Regions from separate parts of the Bradyrhizobium sp. SZCCHNR2028 genome, predicted to be linked through region 3. Evidence: predicted binding sites of a transcription regulator. Region 3 holds the regulator's gene; each other region holds the start of a gene.
What was found. Region 3 encodes PhoB, which activates phosphate uptake and scavenging genes when phosphate is short. Its sites were predicted from a motif close to TGTCATNNANCTGTCAT; they were not measured.
Positions count from the first base shown of each region.

Region 1 (3,274 bases), on a different contig from region 3:
CAGCGCGGCGAAGCCGATCAGGAACAACGCTCCCGACCATTCGGCGATGACGAGCGCACGCACCAGAAGCCCGGTCATCGCCACCGCGAACAGCGCAATCGCGGCTAGCGCCGCGCCGTAGGTGAAGCGGCCGAGGCCGGCCGTGAGCCGCGCGTTGCTGCCGCTCGAGGCGAGCCGCGCATGCAGGCCGAGGATGAAAGCACGATAGGCCTCGCTCTGCGGCGCCATCAACGCCGCCGTCTGCCAGGAAGTCGAGATGATGCTCAGCCTGCGGCCATCGCGATGGGTGATGTCGGCACGAAAACGCTTCGCCTGCATCGACACCGGCCGGTAGGACAGCCGGATCGCGGCGATGTCGGCGTACGGCCACAGGCCGGTGCGGCCGGCGAACCGCCACGACAGGCCCTGCCCCGTGAGCTCGAACTGCTGCGCGGCGCCGATCAACGACGCCTTGTAGGCGTAGCGGATCGCGTCATGGCCTTCTGTGGTGATGTCCTGGGAAATGGATCGGTCCTGTTGCGCGTGGCGCGTGCCTTATCCTACAAACGGAGCATGAGCGAAACGATCTATTTTCCGCGGCACCTGATCCTGGCCGGAGCGATGGCCGCCGGCGTGCTGCTGGCGCTGGCCGTGCACATGCTCGGCGCCCGCTACGGGCTCGATCTCGGCGGCCTGTGGCAGACCGAGAGCGGCGCCTTCATGCCGGCCGGGTCGGCGATCGCCTGGTGGCTGATCGCCACCGTCGGCTTCTCCTCGGGCTATTTCATCGCCAACATCATGCACAGCGCGGTGTCGGGCGAGATCCCGCAGCGGATGCGCAACTTCCTGGTCGTGGTCGGCGTACTGATGCTGGCCGGCATCGGCCAGGCGATCTCCGGCCCGAGCCCGGTGCCGTCGGCCTCAGGTGTGCTGGCCGGCCTCGCCGCGCTCTGCCTCGGTGCCCTGATGGCGTTCTGCGGCGCCAATTTCGCGTTGCGTAAGAGCTGACGCGCGGCATCCGGATGCGACGACGCCGCGCGGGATGTCCGCGCGGCGTTTTGTCTCATCGACTGGTGACGCGATCAGCTTGCGGCGCGCAGGTTGACGCCGCTCTCGGCGAGCTTGGTCAGCTTCATGTCGGTCGCCTTCTCCTCGTCGAGCGTCTTCTGCAGCACGGCGGCGCAGTCGCTGCGGCCAAGCTGCTTGGCCCAGGCGATCAGGCTGCCGTAGCGCGTGATCTCGTAGTGCTCGGCCGCCTGGGCGGCGTTGATCAGCGCTGCGTCCAGCACGGCCTTGTCGTCGACCTCGCCGGCGACCTCCTCGGCCTCCTCGATGATGCCGTCGATCGCCGGACAGTCGACCGCCTTGGCCGCGATGCCGTGCATCTTGAACACCTGCTCGAGACGCGTCACATGCGTCTTCGTCTCATCGAGATGGGTCAGAAAGCCCTGCTTGAGCTTCCGATCCGTCGCCTTGTCCGCCATCTTTGGCAGCGCTTTGACGAGCTGGTTCTCGGCGTAATAGATGTCCTGCAGCTGATGAACGAACAGATCGTTCATCGTCTTGATGTCCTTGGTGAACAGTCCCATTTGCCTCATGTCCTCTTGGTTCGGGAACATGGCAGATCCCTCCCCGACCGATCGTCGCCATGTTCGCTGTGCCCGCGGGGCGCTAACCGACGGCCACGGCGGTTGTTCCGGCGCAACCGGCCCTGCCGGCCGGAACCGGTCGCAGAGGGCCAGGTTTGCTCGTGAACCGCGCGCGTAACCAATTGGACCGAACTGAGGCGGCCGCCAGCCATGTGACTGAAGTGTGACAGACCCGCGCCGCATGGGTCGGAGCTGAGCTGTGTCAAGGACTGCACAAGGCGCGCATTTTAGCATAAGGAACAGGCTGTCACGAATTGCCCGCCTCCATCGACCAATGGTTTCGCCTCTTTTCCAAGAACTAGTACCGCCCCGCCGGGAGGATGAATGCAGCGCCTGCTGACCACGCTCTCGCGTGGCTTCAAGAAATGGATCGGCTGGAAGCGGCTGGGGATTGCAGCGAGCCTTGCGATCATCGCCTTCGCGATCACGACGCTCGTGCGCACACTCAAGGGCGTCGATGCCGGCGTCATCCTGACGGCGCTCACCGAAATCCCGCTCGGTCACATCGCGCTCGCGGCCTTGTGTGTGATCGGCGCGTTCTGCACGCTGACCTTCTATGACTATTTTGCACTGCGAACGATTGGCAAGAAACACGTCCCCTATCGCATCGCAGCGATGAGCGCCTTCACCAGCTATTCGATCGGCCACAACATCGGCGCCACCGTCTTCACCGGGGGCGCGATCCGGTTCCGGATCTATTCGGACTACGGCCTGTCCGCGATCGACGTCGCCAAGATCTGCTTCCTGTCGGGCCTGACCTTCTGGCTCGGCAACCTGTTCGTACTCGGCATCGGCATGACCCTGCATCCGGCGGCCGCCACCGCGATGGACCAGTTACCCCCGGCGATGAACCAGTTGATCGCGATCGGCATCCTCGGCGCGATCTTCGCCTATCTCGGCTGGCTGACCGCCGGCAAGAACCGCCGGCAGCTCGGCCAGAACGGCTGGAAGGTGGTGCTGCCTTCCGCGCAGCTCACGCTGGTGCAGATCCTGATCGGCGTCGTCGACCTCGGCTTCTGCGCGCTGGCGATGTACCTGCTCGTCCCCGCCGATCCTCCGATCGACTTCCTGTCGCTGTCGGTGGTGTTCATCCTCGCCACCCTGCTCGGCTTTGCCAGCCATGCGCCTGGCAGCATCGGCGTGTTCGATGCCGCCATGCTGGTGGCGCTGCCGCAGTTCGGCCGCGAGCAGCTCTTGGCCACCCTGCTCGTCTTCCGCGTGCTCTATTTCGTGATCCCCTTCGCCATCGCGATCTCGATCATGGGCATCAGGGAGCTCTGGATGAACGTCGTCAAGCCGTGGCAGGAGCGGCGCCGGCTGAACGCCGCCTGCGAGGACGAGGTCGCCGCCAAGCGCGCCGCCGCCACGGCCCCTGCCGCGGTTCCCCAGCGCATCAAGCGCCACTCCCAGCGCTGAGCAGCAATTCTCTCGCGGACGATGCGACGGTTCGATCCTCGACCGGTTGAACTCGCGTGCGGTCCTCTTATTTCCGCCCCATCGCTGACGTGAATCCTTGCGCATGACCCGAATTCCCCCTCGTCCGCTGCTCGCCGCCTGCGTCCTGGCCGGCCTGCTCGCCCCTCTCGCCGCCACCGAGGCGGCCGCGCAGTTCGGCGCAGCGCCGCTGCAGATCAGCTGGGAGGTGC
Region 1 is NZ_JAUHJF010000018.1:136,096-139,369, reverse strand. It holds gene QX121_RS24945 (hypothetical protein) at 1-444, opposite strand, end outside; gene QX121_RS24940 (hypothetical protein) at 553-987, shown strand; gene QX121_RS24935 (ferritin-like domain-containing protein) at 1,062-1,568, opposite strand; gene QX121_RS24930 (YbhN family protein) at 1,953-3,044, shown strand; gene QX121_RS24925 (hypothetical protein) at 3,148-3,274, shown strand, end outside.
Region 1: QX121_RS24930 (YbhN family protein) is a predicted target of PhoB. The motif match lies at 1,781-1,797, and genes of this name have one in related genera.

Region 2 (3,274 bases), on a different contig from region 3:
CGCCCAGGAGGCGGTGTGGAAGCAGCTCGCCGCAAGCGAGCTGCCCTCGCCCGACACCTGGGAGGTCGCGCTGTCGAAGGGCGCGGACAAGCGCGCAAGCTTCGAGCGGCTGCTCGCCGAGAAGCGGCTCGGAGCGCTGGCGCTGTTGCGCAACCTGCGCCTGATGCGGGAGGTCGGGGTGCCGCGGGCAACCATCGCAGCCGCGATCGAGACGATGCGGACGGACAGGATCCTGCCGTATCGGTTCATCACGGCGGCGCGGCATGCGCCGGACTTCGAGCCCGAGCTCGAGCAGGCGATGCTGGGCGCGATCAAGGGCTACGCGCGGCTGCCAGGTCGCACGCGGCTCCTGATCGACGTCTCGGGATCGATGTTCGCGAAGCTGTCCGCGCAGTCAGAGATGACGCGCGCGGAGGCTGCGTGCGGGCTCGCGATCCTCGCCCGCGAGGTCTGCGACGAGGTGGAAATCTTCACGTTCAGCGACAAGGTCGTGAAGGTGCCGCCGCGCCGTGGCTTTGCGCTGCGCGATGCGATCCTCGGGTCGCAGCCGCATTCCGGGACCTATCTCGGCCGTGCGGTCGGCGAGATCGACCGCAAGGGAGACCGCCTGATCGTCTTCACCGACGAGCAGAGCCACGATGCGGTGCCGTCGCCCAAGGCGCGCGGGACCATGGTCAACGTGGCGTCGTACCAGCACGGGGTCGGTTACGGACCCTGGACGCGGGTCGACGGCTTCTCCGAGGCCGTGATCGCCTGGATCGCGGCGCAGGAGGAGACGCTGCGAGGCGCCACCCTGCACTGACGACAACGGACCCGGACACGTCACAGACGCGCCCGGGTCTCCTTCCCATGCTGCGCGGTTACGGCCGGCTCGATTGATCTCCTTGCGGAGCGCGCTTCAGGAGCGGCGCCACCGTTTCGATCTCGTCCGTCATCACGCCCCCAGCGAAGTTCTTGGGCAACTGGGCGATGTCGTCCGGCGAATCCAGTCCGGTGGAGAATGTCTCGCCATGATAGGCACCGACCACGAAGACGCTGCTTCCTCCTTGTGCCATGCGCTCGAGGAAACGGTCTGGCCAGCCCCAGAGCCACGGCGCGACATTGACCGGGACCAGCACCATCATGTTCCGGCATGCGGACGGCACCAGCCCCGTCCAGCCATATCCGATATATCGCAGCAGGCAGCTCTTCAGCATGCCGCGCGACATCACCTTCAGCCCCGGCTGCGCCGCCCTGAGCGCCGCGATCGGCGCATCGCCACCATACACCATCAGCCGCCCGCGTTGCGCAGCGTCGATCGGTGCAAGTGCCGCGGCAAGCAGCCGGCCTTCCGCCGGATCATTGCTCTTGACGTTGATCAGGAACGACTTGTCCGGAAAGGTCGCGAGCACGTCGTCCAGCGACGGCATCAGGCCGACGCCCTTTCCGCGGAATGGATAGGTGCGGCCGCCATCGGCGGTGTAGCCATAACCGATGTCGAGCTGCCGCAACGCCGTCATCGCATGCTCGCGCGTGACGCCCTTGCCATCGGTGCGACAGTCGAGCGTCCAGTCATGGAACACCGCGAACTGGCCATCGGTGGTCGGATGCACGTCGAATTCCACGATATCGGCGCCGGCCAGAAAGCTGGCGCGCATGGAGGCGATGGTGTTCTCGAGATACTCATGCGTCGGCGGCAGCATGCGCGCCGCAGTGCAGGTTTCGCTCGTCAGGCCGGTGCGATCGAACTGCTGTGACACACCTCGATGAGCCAGGAGATGCAGCCGCCCAGCCTCCTTTGTCACCTGCAGATTGGCGTTGTTGAAGAACATGAAGCCGGCGCAGATCAGCACCAGCAGCCCGGCGATTTTCAGGACTCTGCTCATGCGAAGTCAATTCCATGACGATTCGAGCCGAATTGCGTCCCTGCCCTCGTTCTCCGCAAGAGTCGTCCTGCGGAGATGGCGCACCTTTTGTCCAGCGCTCCCAGAGCCGATGCGAAAGCGAATGCGAGAACGGCCACCGCCAAACTTTGGCTTCGAAGCACTGGATCGTTGTTTCCTCATCCGGTATCTGACCTCATGTTTCTGTCCATCGCCACCACCCACCAGCCCGCCACCGATCTCGGCTACCTGCTCAACAAGCATCCCGACAGGCTGCATGAGCTCGAGCTCACCTATGGCAAGGCGCTGATCTTCTATCCCGAGGCCCGCGAGAGCCGCTGTGAGGCGGCGCTGGTGCTCGACGTCGACCCGATCGGCCTCGTCCGCGGCAAAGGCCAGAGCGACGGGCTGCTCGACCAATATGTCAACGACAGGCCCTATGCCGCGTCGTCGTTCCTGTCGGTCGCGCTGAACAAGGCGTTCCGGACCGCGATGAACGGCGTCAGCAGCGCGCGCCAGGAGCTCGCCGACAGCGCCATTTCACTCGAAGCGGTTGTGACACCCCTGCCCCTGCGCGGCGGCGAAGCCGTGCTGCGGCATTTGTTCGAGCCGCTCGGCTGGCAGGTCGATCTCACCACGATCCCGGGACCGCAAGGCGATCCGTCGAGCCGCTACGTCCGGCTCACCTTGCGCGGCACCGCGCGGCTCAGCGCGCTCCTCAATCATCTCTACGTGCTGATCCCCGTGATGGACGACGCCAAGCACTATTGGGTCGGCGACGAGGAGATCGACAAGCTGCTCAAGCGCGGCCAAGGCTGGCTCGACGCGCATCCTGCGAGGGAGCTGATCGTGCGCCGCTATCTGCGCCACCGCGCCGTACTCGCACGCGCGGCTTTGGAACGCCTTGCGCCCGAGACGCAGGACGACGCGCTGGAGCCGGAGGCGCGCAGCGAGTCCGAGGACACGCTGGAACGGCCGATCCGGCTCAACGACCTGCGGATGGAAGCGGTCGTCGACGCGCTGCGCACGAGCGGCGCCAAGGCCATCGCCGACCTCGGCTGCGGCGAAGGCAAGCTGCTGCAGCTCCTCGTGCGTGAGCGCTGGGTGACCCGGCTGATCGGGCTCGATCCTGCCGCGCATGAGCTGGAGCGCGCGTCCAGGCGACTGAAGCTGGGATGGCCAGGCGGCCCGCCCGAAGGCCGCGTCACGCTTCTCCACGGCTCGCTGACCTATCGCGACGACCGCTGGGCCGGCGTCGATGCTGCTGCATTGGTCGAGGTGATCGAGCATCTCGATCCCGACCGGCTGCCGCTGGTCGAGCGCGTCGTGTTCGGCGCAGCGCGTCCGCGCGCCGTGATCGTGACCACGCCGAACGCCGACTACAATGCGCTGTTTTCGAGCCTGCCCGCAGG
Region 2 is NZ_JAUHJF010000017.1:53,271-56,544, reverse strand. It holds gene QX121_RS23865 (TROVE domain-containing protein) at 1-802, shown strand, start outside; gene QX121_RS23860 (glycerophosphodiester phosphodiesterase family protein) at 861-1,865, opposite strand; gene QX121_RS23855 (3' terminal RNA ribose 2'-O-methyltransferase Hen1) at 2,061-3,274, shown strand, end outside.
Region 2: QX121_RS23860 (glycerophosphodiester phosphodiesterase family protein) is a predicted target of PhoB. The motif match lies at 1,869-1,885, and genes of this name have one in related genera.

Region 3 (3,274 bases):
GATCGACGACGCCGGCCAGGAGGTGGGATCGACGACCTCGCCGATGTGGCGATCGAGCCCGAGCAATTGCTCCGGACGCGGAGTGGCAATGCCCGCATCCGCCGATTCCGGTTTCGGCTGCCAGGACGCAATGGCGCTCTGGGCCTGGACGCGCTGCGGCTCGGTCAACCTGACCCGCTGCACGTCGCGGCCGGCCGATCGCACGCCACTACGGCCCGCCATCACCAGCCAGGCATAGCCCTGCACGACGTCCTGTTTCACACCGCGGCCGTCGAGCAGCATCAGGCCGAGCATGTATTGCGACTGGGCGAAGCCCTGCGCCGCCGCGCGGCTGAACCAGCGACTGGCTTCGCCGTAGTTCGAGGCAACACCCTCGCCATTGACGTAGGCGATGCCGAGATGATGTTGCGCGACGGCGAGCCCCCGATCGGCGGCCTTGCGGTACCAGGCCAGCGCCTCGCTCGGATTACGCGGCACGCCCCAGCCGAACGCCTGCATGAAGCCGACGTCGAACTGCGCCCGCGCATCGCCCTTGGCGGCCAGCGGCAGCAGCCGTCGCATCGCCGCCGCATGCTGCCCGTTGCCTGCCGCCGCGACCGCGTCCTCGAGCTCGGCGGCCGGGGCGCCCGCCAGGCTGCCGAGCAGCACGGCAAGAGATATGATGATGGTCTTGATCAAGGGCGTCCGCTGGGACCGAAACATCGTGACGGGCCACGAAGCAGACACGATCAAGACGGCGGCGGCGTGGCGGAAAGCGGACCGCGATCTCCTCAATCGGGCCCGCTCGCGCCTCACACCTTCTTCATCCTCACGCCCATCGCCCTTACACCTGCTCGCTCTTGGCGAAGCGATCATCGAGCGCATAACCGGCGCCGCGCACGGTGCGGATCGGGTCCTGCTCGCGGCCGGGATTGAGCAGCTTGCGCAGGCGGCCGATATGGACGTCGACGGTGCGCTCGTCGATGTAGATGTCGCGGCCCCAAACGCTGTCGAGCAGCTGTTCGCGGCTGAACACGCGGCCGGGGTGCTCGAGGAAGAATTCGAGCAGGCGGTATTCGGTCGGGCCGAGATCGATCGGCCGCCCCGAGCGCGCCACGCGGCGTTTCTCGCGGTCGAGCTCGATGTCGCCATAGGACAGCACGGTCGCCAGCCGCTCCGGGCTCGCCCGCCGCAGCAGGCCTTTCACGCGCGCCAGGAGCTCCGGCACCGAGAACGGCTTGACGATGTAGTCGTCGGCGCCGGTGGCGAGTCCGCGCACGCGCTCGCTCTCCTCGCCGCGCGCCGTCAGCATGATGATCGGCAGTTGCCGGGTCTCGGAGCGCGCGCGCAGGCGGCGGCACAGCTCGATGCCGGAGAGGCCCGGCAGCATCCAGTCGAGCACGACGAGATCCGGAACGCGCTCCTTCAGCCGCGTGTCGGCCTCGTCGCCGCGCGCCACGGTCTCGACCTCGTAGCCTTCGGCCTCGAGGTTGTAGCGCAGCAGCGTCGTCAGCGCCTCCTCGTCCTCCACCACCAGAATTCGGGCGCCCATGTCTGAACCGTCTCTCTTAGTTACCGGGAATCGTCGTCGCGAAGCTCGTCATGTCGCCCTTCGGGCGCTTGTCCATGATCTGCTGGCCTTCGATCATATAGAATACAGTCTCGGCGATGTTGGTCGCGTGATCGCCGATGCGCTCGATGTTCTTGGCGCAGAACATCAGGTGGATGCAGAACGAGATGTTGCGCGGATCCTCCATCATGTAGGTCAGGAGCTCGCGGAACAGCGAGGTGCAGATGGCGTCGACTTCCTCGTCGCCCTTCCACACCGTCATCGCCGCCGGCAGGTCATGCGCGGCATAGGCGTCCAGCACCGTCTTGACCTGCGACTGCACCAGATCGGTCATGTGCTCGAGGCCGCGGATCAGCTTCAGCGGATGGAAGTCGCTCTCCAGCGCCGCGACGCGCTTGCCGATGTTCTTGGCGAGGTCGCCGATGCGCTCCAGATCGGTCGCCACGCGCATCGCGCCGACGATCTCGCGCAGGTCGACCGCCATCGGCTGGCGACGGGCGATCGTGAGCACGGCGCGCTCCTCGATGATGCGCTGCAGCTTGTCGACCTCGGCGTCGGTGGCGACCACCTTCTGGCCGAGCGCGATGTCGCGCCGCACCAGCGCATCGACGGAATCGACGATCAGCCGCTCCGCGAGGCCGCCCATCTCCGATACCAGACGGGTGAGGTCCTGCAGATCGCTGTCGAACGCCTTGGCGGTATGTTCACTGGCCATGATGATCTCCTGAAGACAATGTCGTCGGCGTCAGCCGAACCGGCCGGTGATGTAATCCTGGGTCCGCCGATCACTCGGCGAGGTGAAGATCTTGCTGGTGTCGTCGAACTCGATCAGCTCGCCGAGATACATGAAGGCGGTCTTGTCGGAGACGCGCGCCGCCTGCTGCATGTTATGCGTCACGATGGCGATCGTATAGTTTTCGGCGAGCTCCTGGATCAGCTCCTCGACCTTGGCGGTCGAGATCGGATCGAGCGCCGAGCACGGCTCGTCGAACAAGATCACCTCCGGCCGGACCGCCACGGTGCGCGCGATGCACAGCCGCTGCTGCTGGCCGCCGGACAGCGACAGGCCCGAGGCGTTGAGCTTGTCCTTGACCTCGTTCCACAACGCGCCGCCGCGCAGCGCCTTCTCGACCCGGTCGTCCATCTCCGACTTCGAGATCTTCTCATAGAGGCGGATGCCGAAGGCGATGTTCTCGTAGATCGTCATCGGAAACGGCGTCGGCTTCTGGAACACCATGCCGACCCGGGCGCGCAGCAGATTCAGATCGAGCTTGGGATCGAGGATGTTGGTGTTGTCGAGCATCAGCTGTCCGGTCGCGCGCTGGCCCGGATAGAGATCGTACATCCGGTTGAAGATGCGCAGCAGCGTGGACTTGCCGCAGCCGGACGGGCCGATGAACGCGGTGACGCGGTTGGTGCCCAGCGACAGGTTGATGTTCTTCAGCGCGTGATGGTCGCCGTAGTAGAAGTTGAGGTTGCGCGCGGTCACCTTGGCCGGCGCATCCGGAAGCGCCTTGCCGTGAAGAGCGTGATTGGGCTGACTGACGGAGACGGACAGTTCGGTCATTTGGTGTTCCTCTCGGCGCCGAGAATGCGTGCACCGATGTTCAGGGCGAGCACGGCCAGAGTGATGAGAAGGGCTCCGCTCCAGGCCAGTTGCTTCCAGTAGGCATAAGGGCTCTGGACGAAATTGTTGATGGTGACGGGCAGGTTCGCCATCGTCCT
Region 3 is NZ_JAUHJF010000002.1:183,277-186,550, reverse strand. It holds gene QX121_RS04020 (trypsin-like serine protease) at 1-678, opposite strand, end outside; gene phoB (phosphate regulon transcriptional regulator PhoB) at 824-1,531, opposite strand; gene phoU (phosphate signaling complex protein PhoU) at 1,548-2,264, opposite strand; gene pstB (phosphate ABC transporter ATP-binding protein PstB) at 2,295-3,116, opposite strand; gene pstA (phosphate ABC transporter permease PstA) at 3,113-3,274, opposite strand, start outside.